Regions from separate parts of the Kineococcus rugosus genome, predicted to be linked through region 1. Evidence: predicted binding sites of a transcription regulator. Region 1 holds the regulator's gene; the other holds the start of a gene.
The links. The regulator HspR, encoded in region 1, represses chaperone genes until heat shock. The targets are predictions, from matches to a motif close to ANTTGAGNCNGNCNGNCTCAANT.
Positions count from the first base shown of each region.

Region 2: the regulator HspR is predicted to act here: its motif matches at 4,122-4,144, upstream of ACRYM6_RS12845 (Hsp20/alpha crystallin family protein).

Region 1 is NZ_JBJLSJ010000015.1:72,957-79,727, reverse strand. Features, by position in the region: gene ACRYM6_RS10765 (PucR family transcriptional regulator) at 1-27, opposite strand, end outside; gene ACRYM6_RS10760 (DUF917 domain-containing protein) at 101-1,204, shown strand; gene ACRYM6_RS10755 (hydantoinase/oxoprolinase N-terminal domain-containing protein) at 1,201-2,778, shown strand; gene ACRYM6_RS10750 (heat shock protein transcriptional repressor HspR) at 2,821-3,186, opposite strand; gene ACRYM6_RS10745 (DnaJ C-terminal domain-containing protein) at 3,295-4,344, opposite strand; gene grpE (nucleotide exchange factor GrpE) at 4,373-4,966, opposite strand; gene dnaK (molecular chaperone DnaK) at 4,966-6,771, opposite strand, start outside.
Region 2 is NZ_JBJLSJ010000020.1:10,014-16,784, reverse strand. Features, by position in the region: gene ACRYM6_RS12870 (LacI family DNA-binding transcriptional regulator) at 1-224, opposite strand, end outside; gene ACRYM6_RS12865 (phytanoyl-CoA dioxygenase family protein) at 347-1,231, shown strand; gene ACRYM6_RS12860 (sugar porter family MFS transporter) at 1,228-2,658, shown strand; gene ACRYM6_RS12855 (hypothetical protein) at 2,715-3,083, shown strand; gene ACRYM6_RS12850 (aldo/keto reductase) at 3,096-4,064, opposite strand; gene ACRYM6_RS12845 (Hsp20/alpha crystallin family protein) at 4,201-4,629, shown strand; gene ACRYM6_RS12840 (ABC transporter substrate-binding protein) at 4,703-5,620, shown strand; gene ACRYM6_RS12835 (NAD(P)H-quinone oxidoreductase) at 5,634-6,620, opposite strand; gene ACRYM6_RS12830 (NTP transferase domain-containing protein) at 6,631-6,771, opposite strand, start outside.

The DNA.
Region 1 (6,771 bases):
GAGGTCGTCGATGGTCAGTTGTCCCACCGGCACAGTATGAGCGGATTCTCTGGACTCGCGGGACATGGTGCCGCTGCGGGGCGCCACCTACGGTGACGACATGCACAGCCTCCTCGACGCCCCGGCGCGCGACCGGCTCACGGAGCTGACCGCCGCCGACGTCCCCGCCCTCGCGGCCGGGACGGCGATCTTCGGCACCGGCGGCGGCGGCGCCGTCCACACCTCGCAGATGGTCGCCGAGCACGCCCTGCGCGAACGCGGCCCCGTCCCCCTCGTCACCGTGGACGACCTCGGCCCGCAGGACCAGGTGATCCTGCTGTCGGGCATCGGCGCCCCCACGGTGGGCATCGAGATGCTCTCCGCGGCCCACCAGGTCGAAACCCTGCTGCGCGAGTCCGAACGGGTGCTGGGCCGGCCGGTGACGACGCTGATGGCCGCCGAGATCGGCGGCAGCAACGGCGTCTCACCCGTCGGCTGGGCCTCCCGGCTGGGGCTGAAGCTCCTGGACGCCGACGGCATGGGCCGCGCGTTCCCCGACGCCGCCATGGTGTCGATGAACGTGGCCGGGTTGCCGTGCGAGTTCGCCGTGCTGTCCGACGTCGTGGGGAACGTCTCGGTGCTGCGGACGGTCGACCTGCACTGGCTGGAGCGGCACGCCCGCGCGCTGACGATCGCCAGCGGGTCGATCTGCCTCGGCGCGCACTACCCGATGACGGCCGCGACGGTCCGCGGCGCGGTCGTCGAGGGCACCGTCAGCGCCGCCGTCCGCGTCGGCCACGCCCTGCTGTCCTCCCCCGACCCGGTGCGGGCCGTGGCCGCCGAGCTCGGGGGTTCCCTGCTGATCACCGGGAAGATCACCGACCTGGACCGGCGCACCGAAGGGGGTTTCTCGCGGGGTTCGGTGACGATCTCCGGCACCGGCGAGGACCGCGGGCGGTTGCAGCGGCTAGAGCTGCAGAACGAGAACCTCGTCGTGCTGGAGGACGGTGAGGTCGTCGTGAGCGTCCCCGACAACGTCACCGTCATCGACTCCGAGACGGGTCACGCCATCACCACCGAGATGCTGCGCTTCGGTCAGCGGGTCTGCGTGCTGGCCTGGGCCGCGGACCCGATCTGGCGCTCGGCGCGCGGCCTGGAACTGGCCGGGCCGCAGGCGTTCGGCTACGACCTGCCCTACACCCCGTTCGCAGGAGGAACCCGATGACCGCACGCGACCTGTCCATCGGTGTCGACGTCGGCGGGACGAACACCGACGCCGTCGTCATCGACGCCGACGGGGCGGTGCTGGCCCGCACCAAGCAGGCCACCACCGACGACGTCACCGGCGGCATCCGGGCCGGCATCGCCTCGGTGCTGGCCGCCGTGGGCGAGGACCGCTCCCGGGTCTCGCGGGTCATGCTCGGCACGACGCACGCGACGAACGCGATCGTCGGGCGCCAGCAGCTGGACCGGGTGGCGGCCCTGCGCCTGGGCGCTCCCGCGGCCACCGAGTACCCGCCGCTGCTGGGCTGGCCGCAGGACCTGTCCCGGCTGGTGCTGGCGGGTTCGGCGATGGTCCGCGGCGGCCACATGGTGGACGGGACGCCCATCGCCCCGCTGGACCGGGACGCGGTGCTGCGGTTCCTCGACGAGGTGGGCGAGTTCGACGCGGTCGCGATCACCGGCATCTTCAGCCCGTCCTCGCCCGACCAGGAGTTCGAGGTCGCCGAGCTGGTCCGCCGGCACCGGGGGCCGGACACCCGGGTGTTCCTCAGCCAGGACATCGGCCCGACGGGTCTGCTGGAACGGGAGAACGCGACCATCCTGAACGCCGCGCTGCACAGCGTGGCGCGGTCGGTCACGCAGGCCCTGGTCACCGTCGTGGCCGAGGAGGGGCTGGACGCGCAGACGTTCTTCGCCCAGAACGACGGCACCCTGATGTCCCTGGACCACACCGCCCAGTACCCGGTCCTGACCATCGGCTCGGGACCGGCGAACTCCATCCGCGGGGCCGCGTTCCTGTCCGGCACCCAGGACGCCGTCGTCGTCGACGTGGGCGGGACGACGTCCGACCTCGGCGTCCTGGTGAAGGGTTTCCCGCGCGAGTCGACGCTGCCGCGCGAGATCGGCGGCGTGCGCACGAACTTCCGGATGCCGGACGTGCTGAGCCTGGGCGTCGGCGGCGGGACCGTCGTCGACCCCGCGACCGGGGCCGTCGGGCCGGGCTCGGTCGGGTACCGGATCAGCCGCGAGGGGTTGTCGTTCGGCGGGAGCACCCCCACCCTGACCGACGCGGCCGTGCTGGCCGGCGCCGCGGTCGGGGGGCTGTCGCTGCCCCCTCAGCCGCCGTCGGTCCAGCAGGCGCTGCGGGAGGGGCTGGAACTGGCCCGGACCCGGCTGGCCGACGCCGTCGAACGGCTGTCCTTCGGCCGCACCGACGTCCCGCTGGTGGTCGTCGGCGGCGGCGCGTTCCTGGTGCCGGACCACCTGCCCGGCCTCGGCCCCGTCGTCCGCCCCGACCACGGGGACGTCGCCAACGCCGTGGGCGCGGCGATCTCGCTGGCCGGGGGGCGCGCCGACCGGATCGCCGCCCTGGAGGACCGCGACCGGGCCGTCGAGGACGCCGCGGAGGCCGCCACGGCGAAGGCGATCCAGGCCGGGGCCGACCCGCTGGCCGTGACCGTCGTCGACGTGCTGGAGACCCCGGTGACCTACACCGACCGCCCGACCGTCCGGGTCTCGGTCAAGGCCGCCGGCCCGCTGGCCCGGGTGGGCGAGCGACGGCTGTCGCGGGTCTGAGCGGTCCCGGCCGCCGCGGCGGGCCCAGCGGGTTCAGCGGGTTCAGCGGGTGCGGTCGGGCCGCCACACCACCAGCGCCGTGGAGCGCTGCGACTCCGGGCGCCGGCCCAGGGGGGTCGCGACGATGTCGCCGGCGACGCCGGCGGCGAAGATCCGCCGGGCCTGCTGGCGGACGTGGGCGATCTCGCCCTCGAGCTCCTCGACCCGCTGGCCGAGGGCGAGGACCTGGTTCTCCAGGTCCATGATCCGCTTGATGCCGGCGAGGTTCACGCCGTCCTCCTGGGACAGCCGCTGCACCTCGCGCAGCTGGGCGATGTCCCGGGCGGAGTAGCGGCGGCCGCGGCCGCGGGCCCGGCTGGGCGAGACGAGGCCGAGGCGGTCGTACTGCCGCAGCGTCTGCGGGTGCATGCCCGCGAGGTCGGCCGCCACCGAGATGACGAACAGCGGGTCGTCGTCCTGGTACACCTCGTCCTCCTCCCGCCCTTCCGGGTCGTGCGTGTCGTCAGCCGCGGGCCGTCAGCTCCGGGCCCGGTCGGCGAGCCCGGCGCGCGGGTCGTCCCCGGCGGTGGCCTTCGCGAACGCCTCCACGGCTTCGCGCACCGCGCCGTCGACCCGCTGCGGGACGACGACCTCCACCGTGACGAACAGGTCGCCCCGCTCGTCGGTGGAGCGGGACCGCTTCACCCCGCGGCCCTTCAGCCGCAGGGACCGGCCCGAGGGCGTCCCGGCGGGGACCTTCACCCGGACGGTCGTGCCGTCCAGGGTGGGGACCTCGACGGTGGCGCCGAGCACGGCCTCGTCGAAGGACACCGGCAGCGTCATCCGCAGGTCGTCCCCGTCCCGGCGGAACACCGGGTGCGGTTCGACGTGCACGGTGACCAGCAGGTCCCCGTTGCCGCCCGCCCCGGGCAGGCCCTGGCCGCGCAGCCGCACCTTCTGGCCGTCGCGCACGCCCTGGGGCAGGCGCGCGTTGACCGTGCGGGGCTGGCCGCCGCGCGGGTCGGGGACCCGCAGGGAGACCGTCTTGCCCTCCAGGGCGTCGCGGAACGAGACCCGCGCCGAGGCGTCGAGGTCCTGCCCGCGCGCCGAGGAGGCCTGCGGCCCGCCGAAACCGCCGGGGAAACCCCCGGGCGCGGCACCCCCCTGGCCGAACAGGCCGCCGAGCAGGTCCTCGAAACCCGCCCCGCCGCCCGCACCGCCGGGGGTGCCGAAGCGGACGCCCCCCGGCGCCCCGCCGCGGCCCTGGCCGAACAACCCGCCGAGCAGGTCCTCGAAACCCGCGCCGCCGGCGGCACCGCCGGCTCCCCCGGAGGAGAACCGGGCGCCGCCGCCGACCATGGCGCGGACCCCGTCGTACTGCTGGCGCTGCTCGGGGTCGGACAGGACCGAGTAGGCCTCGCCGACCTCCTTGAACTGCTGCTCGGCGCGCGCGTCACCCGGGTTGGCGTCCGGGTGCAGCGTGCGGGCCTTCTTGCGGTAGGCCTTCTTGACCTCGGCCGCGTCGGCGTCGTGGGGGACGCCGAGGATCGCGTAGAAGTCCTTCTCGGCCCAGTCCTGCATGCTCATCGACGTCCTCCTCCCTCGACGGTGGGGCTCATCCCTGCGGGTCGGCCACCGCGACGCGGGCCGGGCGCAGGACGCGCTCGCCGAACCGGTAGCCGGGCTGCAGCACCTTCACGCACGTCGCCACCTCGTACTCGTCGGAGTGGCTGTGCATGAGGGCCTCGTGCACGGCCGGGTCGAACGGCTCGCCGTCCTGGCCGTACCGCTCGAGCCCGAACCGCGTGAGCGTCGCCTCGAGCTTGTCCGCGATCGCCACGAACGGGCCGGTCAGGTCACCGTGCTCGCGGGACAGGTGGATGTCGTCGAGGACCGGCAGCAGGGCCTCGGCCACACCCGCGAGCGCCGCGTTCTTGGCGACGTCGCGGTCGCGGTCGACGCGCTTCTTGTAGTTCACGTACTCGGCGTTCAGCCGCTGCAGCTCCTCGAGCCGCTCGGCCGCGAGGGACTGCGCGGCGCCGAGCTCGGCGTCCGCCCCGTAGGTGTCGGCGCCGTCGTCCGGGCCGCCGACCGTCGGCTGCGCCGGGGCCGGTTCCTGCGCGGCGGGTTCGCCCCGCACCTGGCCCGTCTCGGGGTCGATGCGGCGGTTGTCCCGGATCACGGTGGGTTCGGAGAAGTCCTCCGACATCACTTGTCCTTCTCGTCGTCGACGACCTCGGCGTCCACCACGTCCTCGTCGTTCGAGGAGGGCTTGGTGAAGTCGGGGCCCGCCGAGCCGGCGTCACCGGTGGCCGCGCCCTCGGACTGCTGGGCGGCGTACAGGGCCGACCCGAGTTCCTGGGAGGCCTGCGCGACGGCGTCGGACTTGGCCTTGATCTCGGCCGCGTCGGTGCCGTTCAGCGCGGTCTTCAGCTCCGCCACGGCGGACTCGACCTTGGCCTTGCCGTCCTCGGGCAGCTTGTCGGAGTTGTCCGCGACGAACTTCTCGGTCTGGTAGACGAGCGCCTCGGCCTGGTTGCGGGCCTCGGCCTCCTCGCGGCGCTGCTTGTCCTCGTTGGCGTGGGTCTCGGCGTCCTTGACCATCCGCTCGATGTCCTCCTTCGACAGCGCGCTGCCGCCGGAGATGGTCATCGACTGCTCCTTGCCCGTGCCGCGGTCCTTCGCGTTCACGTGCACGATGCCGTTGGCGTCGATGTCGAAGGTGACCTCGACCTGCGGGACGCCGCGGGGGGCGGGGGCGATGCCGGTCAGCTCGAACGTGCCCAGCGGCTTGTTGTCGCGGGCCAGCTCGCGCTCGCCCTGGAACACCTGGATGAGCACCGAGGGCTGGTTGTCGTCGGCGGTGGTGAAGACCTCCGAGCGCTTGGTCGGGATGGCCGTGTTGCGCTCGATGAGCTTGGTCATGATCCCGCCCTTGGTCTCGATGCCCAGGGACAGCGGGGTGACGTCGATGAGCAGGACGTCCTTGCGCTCGCCCTTGAGGACACCGGCCTGCAGGGCGGCGCCGATGGCGACGACCTCGTCCGGGTTCACGCCCTTGTTGGGCTCCTTGCCGCCGAGCAGCTCCTTGACGACGTTCGTCACCGCGGGCATGCGGGTGGAACCGCCGACGAGGACGACGTGGTGGATCTCGGCGAGCTTGACGTCGGCGTCGCGGATGACGTCGTGGAACGGCTTCTTGGTGCGGTCCAGCAGGTCCTGCGTCATCTGCTCGAACTGGGCGCGGGTGAGCTGCTCGTCGAGGTGGACGGGGCCGTTCTCGGTCATCGACAGGTACTGCAGCGAGATGCCGGTGCTGGTGGCCGTCGACAGCTCCTTCTTGGCCTGCTCGGCGGACTCGCGCAGGCGCTGCATGGCGATCTTGTCCTTGGACAGGTCGATGCCGTAGGCGCCCTGGACCTTCTTCAGCAGGTGGTCCACGATCCGCTGGTCCCAGTCGTCACCACCGAGGTGGTTGTCGCCGGAGGTGGCGCGGACCTGGATGGTGGAGAAACCGTCCTCGTCCTTGCCGACCTCGAGCAGGGAGACGTCGAAGGTGCCGCCGCCGAGGTCGAAGACGAGGATGAGCTCGTCCTCCTTGCCCTTCTCCAGGCCGTAGGCGAGGGCGGCCGCGGTGGGCTCGTTGATGATGCGCAGGACGTTCAGGCCGGCGATCTCGCCGGCCTCCTTCGTCGCCTGGCGCTGGGAGTCGGAGAAGTACGCGGGGACCGTGATGACGGCGTCGGTCACGGCCTCGCCGAGGTAGCTCTCGGCGTCGCGCTTGAGCTTCTGCAGCACCCGGGCGGAGATCTCCTGCGGGGTGTACTTCTTGTCGTCGATCGCGACGTTCCAGTCGGTGCCGACGTGGCGCTTGACCGACCGGATGGTGCGGTCGACGTTGGTGACGGCCTGGCGCTTGGCGATCTCGCCGACGAGCACCTCGCCGTTCTTGGCGAACGCGACGACGGACGGCGTGGTGCGGCCGCCCTCGGCGTTCGCGATGACCGTCGGCTC
Region 2 (6,771 bases), on a different contig from region 1:
AAGTAGGCCGAGGTGAGCTCGGGGACGACGAGGCCGATGACGCCGGTGCGCCCGCCGCGCAGGTGGCGGGCGGCCAGGTTCGGCCGGTAGCCCAGCTCGTCGAGGACCTGCTGGACGCGGGCCCGGGTGGCGGGGGCGACCGGCCCGGCCCCGCTGACGACGTTGGACACCGTCCGCACCGAGACCCCGGCCTTCGCCGCGACCTCGCGCAGGTTCGCCGCCACGCGTGCACTCCCTTCGTCCGCTCCTCCCGAGGATCGTCGCACGGCGCTCCCGGTCATCGCTTGCCACGTGGCATGCCACGTTGCAGACTGGAGTCGCCCCGTACTCGACGAAGAGGTGGACCATGACCGCGAACGTGACGGCGAACGAAACCGCGAACGAGCCCGCGGACCGGGCCCGGACCGCGCCGCAGGGCGCGGAGCCCAGCACCGAGGAACTCGTGGCGGCGATCCACCGCGACGGGATCGTCGCCCGCAAGGGCGCCTTCAGCACCGAGTGGGCCGACCGGCTCCGCGAGGACATCGAGGCCGCCTTCGAGGAGGCCCGCTCCCGCCCCGACGGCGCGGTCGGCCGCGGCCCCAACCGCTACTACGTGGAGATCCACCCCGAGCAGATGCGCGGGTTCGTCGACCTCGTCGACCACCCGTGGGTGCGCCAGGTCTGCACCGGCGTCCTCGGGGAGGACTACGAGATCGTCGAGCTCGGCTTCGACGTCCCCTTCGCCGGTGCCGTGAACCAGCCCTGGCACCGCGACTTCCCCGCCCCGGAGGAGACCCGCCGCGACCGGCGCCTGACCTCGCTGGCCTTCAACCTCACGGCGGTCGACACCGAGGAGGACATGGGTCCCTTCGAGGTCGCCCCCGGCACCCAGTTCGACGACGGGTCGGAGTTCAAGCACGAGATGTTCCCCGACAAGTCCCTCTACGGCCGCTACGAGGGGCTGGCGGTCCGCAAGTACCCGCAGCGCGGTGACATCTCGGCGCGCTCGGCGCTGACCATCCACCGCGGGACGAAGAACTTCTCCCAGAAGCCGCGCCCCGTGCTCGTCCTGGGCGTGGACGCCCCCGGCGCCGGCAACGCCGAGCACCACGACATGGCGGTCACGAAGCAGTACTGGGAGGAGCTGCCCGAGCGGGTCAAGGCCCACCTGCGCTGCCCGGTGGTGGACGAGCTCACCCCCATCACGCAGAAGCACACCATCGAGGGCCTCGTCATGGGAGAGGCGTGAGCGTCCGCCCCGCCGCCGCGGGCCGGCAACCCCGGCTCGTCCTCGCCGTGGCCGCCACCTCCGCCCTCGGGGGGCTGCTGTTCGGCTACGACACCGGGATCATCGCCAGCGCCCTGCTGTTCCTCAGCCGCGACTTCGGGCTCTCCCCGCGCGAGCAGGAGATCGTCGTCAGCGCCATCCTCGTCGGCGCCATGGTCGGCGCCCTCGGCGGCGGGGCGCTGTCCAACCGGTTCGGGCGCCGGCGCATCGTCATGGCCGTGGCCGTGGTGTTCGGGCTGGGGGCCGTCGCGGCGGCCCTGGCCCCGGGCACCGGCTCCCTGATCGCGGCCCGCTTCGTCCTGGGCCTGGCGGTCGGCGGCGCCTCGGCGATGGTCCCGGTCTACATCGCCGAGATGTCACCCCCGGCCATCCGGGGCCGGCTCATGGTGCTGTTCCAGCTCATGGTGGCGATCGGGCAGCTCACGGCCTACGTCTGCGGGTACCTGCTCGCCGGCAGCGGCGGCTGGCGCTGGATGTTCGCGCTCGCCGTCGTCCCGGCGGTCGTCCTGGCCGTCGGCATGACCCGGCTGCCGGAGAGCCCGCGCTGGCTCGTGGAGGCCGGGCGGACCGGGGAGGCCCGCAGGGTCCTGGCCACGCTGCGCCGGCCCGAGGACGACGTCGACGGCGAGATCGCCGACATCCGCGCCGTGCAGGACCGGCTCCCGAGCAACCCCTGGCGGGAACTGCGCCGCGGCTGGATCCGGCCCGCGCTGGTGGCCGCGCTCGGCATCGCCATGTTCTCCCAGCTCACCGGGATCAACGCGGTCGTCTACTACGCCCCGACGGTGCTCACCGACGCGGGTTTCGGCGACTCCGTGGCCCTGCTGACCGGCATCGGGATCGGCGTCGTGCTCGTGGCCGCGGGCATCGCCGGGACCCTGCTGGTCGACCGCGTCGGGCGGCGCCGCATCCTGCTGCTGCTCATGCCCGGTTCCGCGCTGGCGATGGGGGTGCTCGCGCTGTCCTTCCTGCCCGAGCAGACCTCCGTGACCCAGCAGTGGGTGATCGTCGGCGCGCTGTTCGCCTACATCGGCCTCAACGGCGTGAGCATGCAGTCGGTCGTCTGGCTGCTCGGTCCGGAGATCCTGCCGCTGGCCGTGCGCGGCCCCGCGACGAGCCTGGCGGCGCTGACCCTGTGGGGCTTCGACCTGCTCATCGCCGTGACCGCGCTCACCGCCGTCAACAGCATCGGCCGGACGGCCACCTTCGGGATCTACGCGCTGATGAACGTGCTGTGCATCGCCTTCGTGGCCCGCTACGTGCCCGAACCCAAGGGCCGCAGCCTGGAGCAGATCGAGCAGGCCCTGCGCGGGCCCGGGCGGTTCGTCGAGTCCGTCGGCGCGGCCGACCGCGACCCGGTGCCGGCCGCCGCGCCCCGGCGGCCCTGACCCCGCCCGATCCCGTCCCGCGGCTCCACGCCCCGGCGGTTCCGCACCGTCGGGGCGTGGAGCTGCCCGCCCCGGGCGGGCACGAGCGCCCCGACGACCTGCGGCTGATCGACCGGCACCTCGGCGGGCCGCCCGGCCCGGTCCTCGGCGCCGGCTGCGGCCCCGGGCACCTGTCGGGGTTCCTGCGCGCGACGGGAGCCGACGGCGCGCTGGTCGTCGGGTTCCTCACCGGTGGGCGCTGCGAGCCCTTCGCGCACCGGGCCCTGACGGCGCACCGGTGGCCCGTCGACGCGTTCGCCGGGCAGCTGGCCGCGGCCGGGTTCGAGGAGGTCGAGCGGGGGGTGCGGGGGAGAGCGGGCCGGCGCCGCCCGCACGGTGCGCCGGCCGCGCGGGCGGGCCGGTGGGTGGCCGGGTCCGGTGGGTGACCGGGGGGGGCGTCAGAACCCGGCGACCTCGTGCGGTTCGTAGGGTGCCTCCAGCTCCGCGACCTCCTCGTCGGTCAGGTCCAGCTCCAGCGCGGCGAGCGCGTCGTCGAGGTGGTGGGGTTTCGTCACCCCGACGACGGGGGCGGTGACGACGGGGTTGCGCGCCACCCAGGCCAGCGCGACCCGGGCGCGGGGGACGCCGCGGCGTTCGGCGACGCGCGCCACGGCCGCGACGACCTCGGCGTCGGAGTCGCGGTAGAGGGTCTTGCCGAACTCGTCCTTCTCCGAGCGGTTCGTCGCCTCGGACCAGTCGCGGGTCAGCTTCCCGCGGGCCAGCGGGCTCCACGGGAGGACGCCGATGCCCTCGTCCGCGCACAGCGGCAGCATCTCGCGCTCCTCCTCGCGGTAGAGCAGGTTGTAGTGGTCCTGCATCGTGACGAACCGGGTCCAGCCGTGGCGTTCCTGCAGGTGCAGGGCCTTGGCGAACTGCCACGCCCACATCGAGCTCGCGCCCAGGTAGCGGACCTTCCCGGCCACCACGAGGTCGTGCAGCGCCTGCAGCGTCTCCTCCAGCGGGACCGTCGGGTCGAACCGGTGGATCTGGTAGAGGTCGACGTGGTCGGTGCCCAGGCGGCGCAGTGAGTTGTCGATCTCGGTGAGGATCGCCTGCCGGGACAGCCCGGCGCCGTTGGGGCCCGGGCGCATCCGGCCGTGGACCTTGGTGGCGATGACGACCTGGTCGCGGGGGACCGCCGCCAGCAGCGTCCTCCCGACGATCTCCTCGCTGGAGCCGTCGGAGTAGACGTTGGCCGTGTCGAAGAAGTTCACCCCCGCGTCCAGGGCGCGGTGCAGGAAGGGGCGGCTCTCCTCCTCGGGCAGGGTCCAGGCGTGGTTGCCGCGCTGCGGGTCGCCGTAGCTCATGCAGCCCAGCGCCAGGCGGGACACCTCGAGGCCGGTGCGGCCGAGTTTCACGAAGTCCATGGCGGGGTCCTTCCCCGGGACGGGCCCGCTCACCCGTACGCCCCCGGCGAACGCCGGCATTGAGCCGACCCGACTCAGGTTGTGACCCCTGGAGGCGCTCGACCCGGGCGCCGAGAACCGTCCGAGGAGGACAACCATGAACACCCTGTCCGTGTGGCGCCGCAGCCCCTTCGAGACCCGGGCCCAGTTCGACGCGCTGGTCCGCAGCAGCCTCACCCCCGTCCCCGCCGAGATCGCGCCCGCCGCCGAGGTGGGGCGTGACGGCGACGACGCGGTCGTGCGGCTGGAACTGCCCGGCGTCGCCCTCGACGACGTGACCGTCGAGGTCGAGCGGGGCCGCCTCGTCGTGCGCGGCGAGCGGAAGGACCCCCGTCCCGAGGACGCGCGGGGCCGCAGCGAGATCCGCTACGGCGCCTTCCGCCGCGCCTTCTCGCTGCCCAGCACCGTGACGTCCGACGCCGTGAGCGCGAGCTACGACGCGGGCGTCCTGACGGTCCGGGTCGCCGGCGCGCACGCGACCGCGCAGCCGACCCGCATCGCCGTCACGGCCGCGACCCCGGCCTGACACCCGCACCCGGTGCGCGGTCCACGTCCCGGCGTGGACCGCGCCCAGGTAGGACAGGCTAAGCTCACCTGCCGTGCGCGTGCCGACCCTCGCCCTCGTCCTCGCCGCCGGCCTCACCGCCGCCGGCTGCTCCTCCCCGGCCTCCCCGGCCTCCCCGGCCGCTGAGCAGACCCCCGCCGCGGCCGGGCGCAGCGTCCAGCACGCCCGCGGCACCACCACCGTCCCCGCCGAACCCCGGCGCGTCGTCGTGCTCGAACCCCTCGAGCTCGACACCGCCGTCGCCCTCGGCGTCACCCCCGTCGGGGCCGCCGTCGCGAGCAACGTCACCGGCGTCCCCGCCTACCTCGGCGTCGGCGACGCCGTGGAACCCGTCGGCACCGTCCCCGAACCCGACCTCGAGGCCATCGCGGCGCTCGCCCCCGACCTGATCCTCGGCACCGAGTCCCGGCACTCCCAGCTCTACGACGCGCTGGAGGGCATCGCGCCCACCGTGTTCATGGCGACCCAGTCCGACCCCTGGCAGCAGAACGTCGAACTCGTCGGCGAGGCCCTCGGCCGGGCCGACCGGGCCGCCGAGCTCCTCGCCGACCACCGCCGGCACTGCGAGCAGGTCGCCGACGAGCACCCCGGCGCCGGGACCGCGAACCTCGTCCGCCCCCGCGACGGCGGCACCCTCAGCCTCTACGGCCCCACCTCGTTCGCCGGCAGCGTCCTGGAGTGCGCGGGCCTGACCCTGCCCGCCCGCGACTGGGGCGGCGACATCCAGGTCGACATCTCCCCCGAACGGGTCCCCGAGGCAGCGGCCGACCACCTGTTCGTCCCCGTCCAGGACGTCGAGGACCCGGCCGGTGTGCCGACGCTCGTCGCGGGCAACCCCGCGGCCTTCCCGGCCGTGCACCTCGTCGACACGTCCTACTGGATCTCCGGGGTCGGCCCGCTGGGGGCCCGGCGCGTCCTCGACGACGTCGACCGCGTCCTCGACGCCCCCTGAGCCGGGGCGCCCCTCAGGGCGCGGGGGGTTCGGCGCCCGTGAGCAGCAGCAGCTTGCCGACGTGCGCCGACCCCTCCAGCACCTCGTGGGCGCGGGCGGCGTCGGCCAGGGCGAACCGCTCGTGGACCACGGGGCGCACCGCGCCGTCGGCGACCAGCGGCCACACGTGGTCGCGCACGCTCGCGACGACCGCCGCCTTCTCCGCCGCCGGCCGCGCCCGCAACGTCGTGGCGTGCAACGAGACCCGCTTGCGCATCAACGTGCCCAGGTCGACCTCGGCGCTCGCCCCGCCCTGCGTGGCGATCACCACCAGCCGCCCGCCCGTCGCCAGGACGTCCACGTTCCGCGTCAGGTACGGCGCCCCCACGACGTCGAGGACGACGTCGGCCCCCGCCGGTTCCCAGTCCCGCACCGCCGCCACGAAGTCGTCGGTGCGGTAGTTCACCAGCAGTTCCGCCCCGAGCGCGGCGCACGCCTCCAGCTTCTCCGCCGACCCCGCCGTCACCGCCACCCGCGCCCCGACCTGACGGGCCAGCTGGATCGCCATCGTCCCGATGCCGCTGGACCCGCCGTGCACCAGCAGCGTCTCGCCCGGCCGCAGCCCCGCCAGCGTGAACACGTTGCTCCACACCGTGCAGGTCACCTCCGGCAGCGCCGCGGCGTCCTCCAGCGGCACCCCCGCCGGGACCGGCAGCACCTGCCCGGCCGGCACCGCGACCAGCTCGCCGTACCCGCCGCCGGCCAGCAGCGCGCACACCGGCTCACCGACCCGCCACCCCGTCACCCCCGGGCCGAGCTCGGCGACCCACCCCGACACCTCCAGCCCCGGGTGCTCCGGCGCACCCGGCGGCGAGGGGTACTTCCCCCGACGCTGCATGACGTCGGCGCGGTTCACCCCCGCCGCGGCGACCCGCACCACCACCTCCCCGGGCCCGGCCACCGGGTCGGGCAGCTCGGACAGCCGGAGGGAACCGGGAGGGTCGACGATCACCGCGCGCACCCTGGGGACCCTACGTCGGCCCGTCCGGCCCCGCCCCTCCCAGCAGGTCCCGCGCCCGGTCCAGGTCCGCGGGCACGTCCACGTCCAGGCACTCGCGCGCGCTGACCGGGACCTGCCCGACCCGCCCGCGGAACAGCTCGCGCACCGGCCG